Regions from separate parts of the Martelella sp. genome, predicted to be linked through region 2. Evidence: predicted binding sites of a transcription regulator. Region 2 holds the regulator's gene; each other region holds the start of a gene.
The links. Region 2 encodes PhoB, which activates phosphate uptake and scavenging genes when phosphate is short. Its sites were predicted from a motif close to TGTCATNNANCTGTCAT; they were not measured.

Region 1 (3,299 bases), on a different contig from region 2:
GCGCGTCGGAACGGTGAAGGAAGTCACCTCCCTTTCCAATCCGATCATCAAGGATATCCGCGCGCTGTCGCAGAAGAAGCACCGCGAGGAGACCGGAACCTTCATGGCCGAGGGGCTGAAGCTCGTCATCGACGCGCTGGAGCTCAACTGGTCGATCCGCACGCTGATCTATGCCAAGGCGGCCAAGGGCAAGGCGCAGGTGGAAAAGGTCGCCGCCAAGACGATCGCCTCCGGCGGTCTTGTGCTCGAGGTCTCCGAAAAGGTGCTTTCGGCGATCACCCGGCGCGACAATCCGCAGATGGTCGTCGGCATTTTCGAAAGCCATTACCGCCCGCTTGCCGAGATCCGCCCGGCCAGGGACGAGACCTATGTGGCGCTCGACCGGGTGCGCGATCCCGGCAATCTCGGCACCATCATCCGCACAGCCGATGCGGCGGGCGCGGCCGGCGTCATCCTCGTCGGCGAGACCACCGATCCGTTTTCGCTCGAGACCGTGCGCGCCACCATGGGGTCGGTCTTCGCGCTTCCGGTCTCGCGCGCCGAGCCGCGCGCGTTCCTGGACTGGGCGCAGAAAAGCGGCGCCGAGATCGTCGCCACGCATCTTGCCGGCTCCGTCGACTACCGGACCATCGACTACACGAAGAAGCCGGTCGTGCTTCTGATGGGCAACGAGCAGCAGGGGCTTCCGCCAGAACTCGCCGAAGGGGCGGGGCGGCTTGCCCGCATTCCGCAACAGGGCCGGGCCGATTCGCTCAACCTCGCGGTTGCCACCGGCGTCATGCTCTATGAGGCGCGCCGCCACCTGCTTTCGCTCGACGCTCCGGAGGCAGGCCAATGAGATCGCCGCTTTCGCGCCCCGGTCCGGCCATTGCCTTCGTCGCCATCGCGCTGCTCCTCGATGCGGCGATCAAATATGCGGTCGAGATCTATCTGCCGTTCCACCGGACCATCGACGTCCTGCCGTTCCTGGGCCTGTTCAAGACCTACAATCCCGGCATCGCCTTTTCGCTTCTTTCGGATACGAACGGCTGGGCGCTGGTCGGCATGCGGCTCGTCATCGTCGCGGTCGTCATCTATCTCTGGCGCAAGACCGCGCCGGGGCAGAGCTGGGCGCTGCTGGGCTTTGCGCTCGTCGTCGCGGGCGCCCTCGGCAATATTCTCGATCATTTCATCTATGGCCACGTTGTCGACTATATCCGCTTCCATGTCGGCGGCTGGACCTTCCCGATCTTCAACCTTGCCGACAGCTACATCACGGTCGGCGCGGTGATGATCTTCGTCCAGGAGTTCCTGTTCAAAAGCCCCGGACGTGACGATGGCTGACCCGGGCATGCCCGTCCTCACATTAGAAAGCGCTTGAACATCAAGGCATTGCCGTGAGGCCGTTTCAGCCCCGGATGGCCCCCGGATGTTGACGGCGCGTCAAAACCTTCTGGACCTCGCCTGCTCCATGTACTAGTCTTTTCACGGTTGGGACCGTGCCTCGAAGGCACATGAGAGGCAGCGGAAAATTGACGCGAGAGGACCTCTTTTTTACAAAGTGACCTCCAGAATGGCGGGATGCGACTGTCACGAACGTGTCGCAGTGAGATGGTTTATGACATCCAAGATGAACGATCCGGAACACGCGATGACCATGGAAGCGCTCGATCTTCTTCAGGCTGCCGAACGCGCCGGAGGGGCGGCTGTCAGCACGGCGCTGCTGCAGGAAGGTATCCTGGGCCGTATAGGCTCGCTTGAAACCCGCATTGCCCGCACGCCCGGCGAGATAGAGGCTGCGCAGGCGGTGCGCTACCGCGTCTTCGTCGATGAGATGCAGGCCCGTCTGCCGGCGGACGCCATGCGCGCCAGGCGGGATTTCGACCGCTGGGACGAGATCTGCGACCATCTTCTGGTGCTCGACACCAAGCTTGACGGCGATGTCGAGGACCAGATCGTGGCGACCTACCGGCTTCTGCGCCACGAGGTGGCGATGGAGAACGGCGGGTTCTATTCCGATGGCGAATACCAGACCGACAAGCTCGTCGCACGCCATCCCGATGTCCGCTTCATGGAGCTCGGCCGCTCCTGCGTGCTGCCGGACTACCGCAGCAAGCGCACCGTCGAACTGCTCTGGCAGGGGAACTGGGCCTATGCGCTGAAGCACAATATCGGCGTCATGTTCGGTTGCGCCTCCTTCCACGGCACCAACCCGCAAGACCATGCCATGGCGCTCTCCTTTCTCCACCACAATGCCCGCGCCACGGGCGAATGGGCGGTCAACGCGCGGCCCGAACTCGCCGTCGACATGAACCTGATGAACGCGGAGGAAGCGTCCGGACGCCGGGCGCTCACCGGCCTGCCGCCCCTGATCAAGGGCTATCTGCGCCTTGGCGCGATGGTCGGCGAGGGGGCGGTGATCGACCACGCCTTCAACACGACCGACGTGCTCGTGGTTCTGCCGATCGCCTCGATCTCCGACCGCTATATCAACTATTACGGCGCCGACGCCGGCCGATTCGCAAGCTGAAATTTTGGAGCGCGCCGCATAGCCCCCCCAACAATCTCCCTCAAGGGGAGAGATTGTTTGCTGCAAGGCTTCCGCAGGAATAGACAGCCTGAAATCGGCTGAACTTTCAGCAAGTCTGCTTCCGGCCGCTCGCAACCCGCCCCGCCGCCATCACGTTTTGCCCAGCTTTCTTGCCGCCGACACTTTCGAGCCGCAAAAAATCATGACAGATGAAGAGGGCAATTCCCTTCATTTCGAGCGTGCGCCGTGGCAGACGATAATCGTATTCCGACCGAAGAACTGATTTCTGCAGAAAGCCGGGCATCGGCAACGCCGATGATGGAGCAGTATATCGAGATCAAGGCGGCCAATCCCGATCTCCTGTTGTTCTATCGCATGGGCGATTTCTACGAGCTGTTCTTCGATGACGCCGTTGAAGCGGCTCGGGCGCTGTCGATCACGCTGACCAAGCGCGGCCAGCATCTGGGGCGCGATATCCCGATGTGCGGGGTGCCGGTCCATGCGGCCGATGATTACCTCCAGAAGCTGATCGCCCTCGGCTTTCGCGTCGCCGTCTGCGAGCAGACGGAAGATCCCGCCGAGGCAAAGAAGCGCGGCGCGAAGTCCGTCGTCCGGCGCGATGTCACCCGGCTCGTCACCGCCGGCACGCTGACGGAAGAAAAGCTGCTGGCCCCCGGCGAGAGCAATTTCCTGATGGCGCTGTCGCGGGTGAAGGGCGAGGGGGAGGCTGCCTACGGGCTTGCCTGGATCGACATTTCCACCGGCGTCTTCCGGCTCTGTGCCACGTCCG
Region 2 (3,299 bases):
GTCCGTGCGCCGGGTCGCGGCAGTTCGCCCGCCAACCGAGGCGGGCGTTCCTTCTCCTCAGACGATCAGTTCCTCAAGCCCGCCGCGCGCCCGCGACCAGTCCATCGGATGGTCGAGGAAGGCGCCGACGGCATCGAGCGTCGCCTGATCGGCGAGCCCGTCCTTGCGCGCCACCGCAAGCACGTCCTTCCAGGTGGCGATATGATGAAGGGCAACGCCGCCTTCGCGGAAACGTCTCTCCGCCTCGCCGAAAATCCCATAATAGAACAATGCCATGCCGTGTTCCACCACGCCGCCGGCCGTGCGGATGGCATTGATGAAGTTGAACATGGAGCCGCCGGCCGTCGTCAGGTCCTCGATCACCAACACGCGCGCGCCCTTGGGCAGATGGCCCTCGATCTGCGCGTTCTTGCCGTAGCCCTTCGGCTTCTTGCGGACATAGATCATCGGCAGTTCCAGGCGATCCGCCAGGAAAGCGGCGAAGGGAATGCCGGCCGTCTCGCCGCCGGCGACGCAATCGAACTTTTCGAAGCCCGCATCGGCAAGCACCCGGGCGGCGGCAAAATCCATCAGCGTGGAGCGGATGCGCGGATAGGAAATCAGTTGTCGGCAATCGATATAGACGGGGCTGACCAAGCCGGAGGCAAGCTTGTAGGGCTCGTCCGGCGAAAAGTGAACGGCGCCGATTTCCCACAGCATGCGCGCCATCAGATCGCCCATCACCGCGGGCTCCGCGAAACTTGCTCTGCTCATCTCAACAATCCTCTTGTGCTGCGGCTTTTCGGAATGCGGGGAGGAGGCATCCCTGAAAAGCCCTCTTGCCGGCGCGCATATCCGCCGACGGCCGCCCTCAGTCCAATTGGACAATCGGGCGTGAAAAATCAATCGCCGCAAATCTGTTTCAACAGAGCCGAACGGCTGACCGGCACAGCATAGCTGAACCGGTTCCACCCGCAATGACGGATATTAAATCGTTTTGAAAATCTTTGTGGCGGCGTTACGGGCGCGCCTAGACTTCCATGGAATAGCCCGCGCCGCGCACGGTGCGGATCACATCCGGCATCTGCGAGAAGTTGAGCGCCTTCCTCAGTCGACCGACATGCACGTCGACGGTACGCTCGTCCACATAGATGTCATGGCCCCAGACGCCGTCGAGCAACTGCGCGCGGGAAAACACTCGGCCGGGCGATGTCATCAGGAATTCGAGAAGCCTGAACTCGGTCGGACCGAGGCGGACTTCGCGCGCCTTACGGTGCACCCGGTGGGTCTCGCGGTCAAGTTCGATATCGCCGCATTTCAGCACGCTGGAGAGCACTTCCGGACGCGCGCGCCTCAAGATGGCCTTCACCCGCGCCATCAGCTCCGGGGTGGAGAACGGCTTGACGACATAATCATCGGCGCCGATCGCCAGGCCCCGCACCCGCTCGCTCTCCTCGCCGCGCGCCGTCAGCATGATGATCGGCAGGCGTTCGGTCTCCGGCCGCATTCTCAGGCGGCGGCAAAGCTCGATGCCGGAAACGCCGGGCAGCATCCAGTCGAGCAGAAGCAGATCGGGCACGCGCTCCTGTAGCCGGATTTCGGCTTCGTCGCCGCGCATGATGGTTTCGACCTCATACCCCTCGGATTCGAGATTGTAACGCAGCAGAACGCTGAGCGCTTCCTCGTCTTCGACAACTGCGATTTTCGGAACCATAGGACGTATGTCTCCCTTGTATTGACTGGCTTCAGAGATCGTCGGACCCGACGGCCGGGGAATTGTCGTCCTTGGGACGCTCTCCCTGCGGCTGGGAGCCGGTTGCAATGTAATAGATCATCTCGGCGATATTGGTGGCGTGGTCGCCGATGCGCTCGATATTCTTGGCGCAGAACAGAAGATGGGTGCACGAGGTGATGTTGCGCGGATCCTCCATCATGTAGGTCAGAAGCTCACGGAACAGCGAGGTGTAGATCGCGTCGATTTCATCATCGCGCTCGCGGATGGAGCTCGCCTTGTCGGCCTGGCGCGAGGTGTAGGCGTCCAGCACCTCCTTCAATTGCAGGAGCGCCAGTTCCGACAGGTGCTCGATGCCGTGGGCAAGCTTGCGCGGCACACCGGAACCCTGCACCGAGATCACGCGCTTGGCGGTGTTCTTGGCCATGTCGCCGACGCGTTCGAGATCGGAGGCGATCCGGATAGCGCCCATGATTTCGCGCAGGTCCGCCGCCACCGGCTGGCGCCTTGCGATGACGACGACTGCCTTTTCGCCGATCTCGCGCTCCGCCTCGTCCAGCACAAGGTCATCCTTGATCACCTTTTCGGCAAGCTCGGTATCGGTGTTGACGAGCGCCGTCACCGATTCGCTCACCATTTCCTCCGCCAGACCGCCCATCTCGGAAATGCGGCGCTGGAGATATTTCAGTTCGTCATCGAATGCCGTCAGAATATGCGATGGAGCCATGACTGTTCCTTCCTTGGCGTGAGCCTGCGGCAACCGCCCCTCAGCCGAAACGTCCCATGATGTAATCCTGGGTGCGCTGGTCCGCGGGATTGGTGAAAATCGTGTCGGTGTCGTTCTCCTCGACCATATGGCCGAGATGGAACATGGCCGTGCGTTCGGAAACGCGCGCGGCCTGCTGCATGGAATGCGTCACCATCACGATGGTGTAGTTTTCCTTCAGTTCGGAGATCAGTTCCTCGACGCGGGCGGTCGCGATCGGATCCAGCGCCGAGCAGGGTTCGTCCATGAGGATGACCTCCGGACTGACGGCAATGGCGCGGGCAATGCACAGCCGCTGCTGCTGGCCGCCGGAAAGGCTGGTGCCCGGCTCATGAAGCCGGTCCTTGACCTCGTTGAACAGGCCCGCCTTCATCAGGCTGGTCTCGACGATCTGGTCGAATTCGCTGCGGTGGCGGGCCAGCCCGTGGATGCGCGGGCCATAGGCGACATTCTCGTAGATCGATTTCGGAAACGGATTGGGGTTCTGGAACACCATGCCGACACGCGCCCTGAGTTCGACCACATCGATCCCCGAGGCATAGATGTCCTCCCCGTCAAGCGTGATCATGCCGGTGACGCGGCAATTGTCGATCGTGTCGTTCATGCGGTTGAGCGTGCGCAGAAAGGTCGACTTGCCGCAGCCGGACGGGCCGATCAGCGCGGTGACCGCGTTTTCGCGGATGTTGAGACTGACATCGAACAGCGCGCGCTTCTGTCCGTAGTAGACGGACACCGCCCGGCCGGCCATCTTGTATGTCGTGTTGCTCATTGTGTTTTTCCAAGTCTTTTCACGGTCGGGTTCCTCATGGCCTATCTGCGCCG
Region 3 (3,299 bases), on a different contig from region 2:
TCAGGTCAAAGGTGCGTTCGGAAATCACGGTGAAGCCGAGGTTTTCCAGAAGCGGCACGCGCCGCGACAGGGCCAGATGACCGCCGGCATGGAAGATCTTGAGCCGCAGCTCCTCCTCGCCGTCATCATTGACGGGACGGTAGAAGGCGATGCGAATGCCGCTTTCGGCCGCCGTTTCAATCAACGGCAGGTCGGCAACGGCTTCCTCGGGGGAAAATGCCTCGTGGTAGGCCTCGTTTGCATCGAAATCGGGCGCTCCGGGGCCGGCGAGCGAACGGAAATGCTCCGACCAGTCGGCGGCGAGCCTGCGGACGGCCTCTTCCAGTTCGACCTGCGGCACCTCGGGCGTCTTCTCCTCGCTGTGGCGGCCGATGATGAACTGGACGCGGGCCGAGCGGCCTTCCGGAAACGAAGGGTAATAGGCGGAGACATGACCCTGATAGACCTCGGCGAGATATTCCCCGACCTTCTCCCTCAGCCGCGCGTCATAGAGATTGCGCGGAATATAGACGAGGACCGAGACAAAGCGGTCGAAGCCGTCGATGCGGCTCAACACGCGGATGCGCGGTCGCTCGGCCACATCCATGATCTGTTCGGCAAACTCGGTCAGCTGGGGGACCGGCACCTGGAACAGTTCGTCGCGCGGATAGGATTCAAGGATATTCTGCAGCATGCGCCCGGCATGGCTCTTGGGCTCGAAGCCGAAATGGCGCGAGACCTCGGCAAGCTTGGCGCGCAGCAGCGGAATGCGCGCGGCAGACTGGGTATAGGCGGTGAAGGTGAAGAGGCCGACAATGCGCAGTTCGCCCACGACCCTTCCATCCTCGCCGAAGCGCTTGACGCCGATATAGTCCATATAGGTGCGCCGGTGGACGATCGAGGTCGTATTCGCCTTGGTGACCAGAAGAAGCTCCGGGCCTTCCAGGAAGGCGAGGATCTCCGGGGTGGAGACGACCGGGTTCGTCCCGCGCCGCAGGACCCGCATCTCGGGATCGGAGAGAATGCCGATGCTGGAACCGGCCACATGCTCGACCCGTCCGGAGCCGCCCTCGTCGATATAGGCCAGTTCGCGCATGCCGAGAAAGGTGAAGTTGCCGTCGCGCAGCCATTCCAGGAAGTGTTTTGCCTCCTCGGCGCCCGCTTTCAGGCCCTCCGGGGCGCGCGCGTCCATCTCATCCATGGCCGTCTTCAGTTTCTCAAGCATCAGCGGCCAGTCGTTGACGGCAAGCCGCACATGCGCCATCACATAGTCGAGCCTCTCCTTCAGCCGTGCGCGCGTCTCCGGCGAAAGCGCGGCCACATGCACCTGTACATGGCTGATGCGATCTTCTGGCGCATGCTGGATTTCCGGCGAGAACGCGGTGACGGAACGGCCGGACCCTGCAATCAGGATCGGATGGACGGCAAGCAGGATATCGTTGGTGAACTCGCCGATCTCGGCCATCACCGAATCGTAGATGAAGGGCATGTTCCGGACTGTCACGGTGATCACATCGGTTGCGATGCCCGAAGGCGCGATGCCGGAGACCGGACCGACGGTGACGCGGGCCTCTGCGCCATCGAAGGCGCCGACCTCGCGCGCGGCGTGCACGGCCGCCTGTGCCAGCATCGCCGCATCATAGCGCGCGAGGTCCTCGGGGCTTGCCCGCTTGAACATGGAAAAAGGATTGATGAAGGGCTGATCGGCCGCAAGCGCTGCCTTTTCGGCGGCGGCCATCATGCCCTTGCGCATCTGATCGGATTTGTTTTCCATGTTTCCTCCAGCGTGTTCTTGTTTGTCAGTCGCCGGGAACGGCATTTGAAGCCGCCTTGTTGTCCCGGCCCTCTTCGACCTTTAACGTCGCCGTCATGACACTGGCTTGACAGCGCCCTCCAATAGGCGATTTAGAGCGTAAATGAGGCAAATGGCAAAACATTTCCGCTTTTTTGATCGCACTGGTTGCAAGCCCGACAGAGGATTTGAAATGACAGCAAAAACCGGCGCGGTCATCGCCATATCCAGCCATGTCATGCGCGGCGCCGTCGGCAACCGGGCGATCGTCTTCGCTCTCGAAACGCTTGGGCTTGCTACCTGGTCCGTCCCCACCATCGTCCTGCCCTATCATCCCGGCCACGGGGCGTCCACCCGGCTGACATTCGATGATGCCGGCTTCGCCCGGGCGCTTGCGGAGCTCGGCTCGAGCCGCTGGCGCGGCGAGATTTCCGCCGTCATCAGCGGCTATATCGCCGGCCCCCGACAGGCCGAGGCGATCGCCGCGCTGGTTGAGGGGCTCAAGGCGGACAATCCCGGGATCACCTATCTCTGCGACCCGGTGAGCGGCGACGAGAAGGGTCTCTACGTGCCGGAGGAAACCGCCGCCGCCATCCGCGACCGTCTTCTGCCGCTCGCCGATATCGCCACGCCGAACCGGTTCGAACTCTCTTGGCTGACTGGCCGGCCGATCGACAACAACAGCGCGGCGGTGGATGCCGCGCTTGCGCTCGGCCCCCGCGAGGTGGTCGTGACCTCCGCCCATGCCTTTATCCGGGACGGCGTGGCCGCGCTTTACGTGGACGGCCGCCAGGCGGTGCTGGCCGAGCACGGACGGCTGGAAAACCCGCCCAACGGACTGGGCGACCTGTTCTCCGCGCTCTATCTTGCGGCACGGCTTGCCGCACTTTCTCCCGCAGAGGCACTGGAGAAATCAACGGCGTCGGTCTACGAGGTTCTGGCGCGCGCCATTCGCGAGGGCGCCGACGAGCTGCAGCTTGAACGCAACACGTCCGGTTTTACGGCCCCTTTTGCAAAAGTTGGCCTTCGTCAATTGATGCATCCGGCCAGGCACCGTAGAAGAAAATGATGCGCGGCGATGCGCGAAAGAATGAGGATCAAGACAGATGGACGCGTTTCCCAAATCCCTTCTCGACGGCTACAGGAGCTTCATGTCCGGACGCTATGTCGAAGAGAGCGCGCGCTACAGGACACTGGCAGAGGAAGGTCAGAAGCCGCAGACGCTGGTGATCGCCTGCTGCGATAGCCGCGCCGCGCCGGAAATGATCTTCAACGCCCGCCCGGGCGAACTTTTCGTGGTCCGCAACGTCGCTAACATGGTGCCGCCCTATGAACCGGACGGCCAGTATCACGGCACCTCGGCGGCGCTGGAATTCGCTGTCGAGGGGCTGAAGGTGAAGAATATCGTCGTGCTCGGCCACGGTCGCTGCGGCGGCATCCACGCCGCCCTTTCACCGGAAGCCGAGCCACTGACGCCCGGCGATTTCATCGGCAAGTGGACGACGCTGCTCAAACCTGCGGCCGAACA

Region 1: the regulator PhoB is predicted to act here: its motif matches at 1,568-1,584, upstream of olsB (l-ornithine N(alpha)-acyltransferase).
Region 3: the regulator PhoB is predicted to act here: its motif matches at 1,849-1,865, upstream of AC5DC2_RS08310 (NAD-glutamate dehydrogenase).

Annotation. Positions count from the first base shown of each region.
Region 1 is NZ_CFHTCS010000055.1:5,842-9,140, reverse strand. It holds gene AC5DC2_RS07025 (TrmH family RNA methyltransferase) at 1-838, shown strand, start outside; gene lspA (signal peptidase II) at 835-1,323, shown strand; gene olsB (l-ornithine N(alpha)-acyltransferase) at 1,637-2,509, shown strand; gene mutS (DNA mismatch repair protein MutS) at 2,756-3,299, shown strand, end outside.
Region 2 is NZ_CFHTCS010000010.1:15,743-19,041, reverse strand. It holds gene AC5DC2_RS01980 (orotate phosphoribosyltransferase) at 58-753, opposite strand; gene phoB (phosphate regulon transcriptional regulator PhoB) at 1,010-1,693, opposite strand; gene phoU (phosphate signaling complex protein PhoU) at 1,725-2,438, opposite strand; gene pstB (phosphate ABC transporter ATP-binding protein PstB) at 2,479-3,246, opposite strand; gene pstA (phosphate ABC transporter permease PstA) at 3,288-3,299, opposite strand, start outside.
Region 3 is NZ_CFHTCS010000072.1:6,268-9,566, forward strand. It holds gene AC5DC2_RS08310 (NAD-glutamate dehydrogenase) at 1-1,753, opposite strand, end outside; gene pdxY (pyridoxal kinase) at 1,965-2,840, shown strand; gene AC5DC2_RS08320 (carbonic anhydrase) at 2,878-3,299, shown strand, end outside.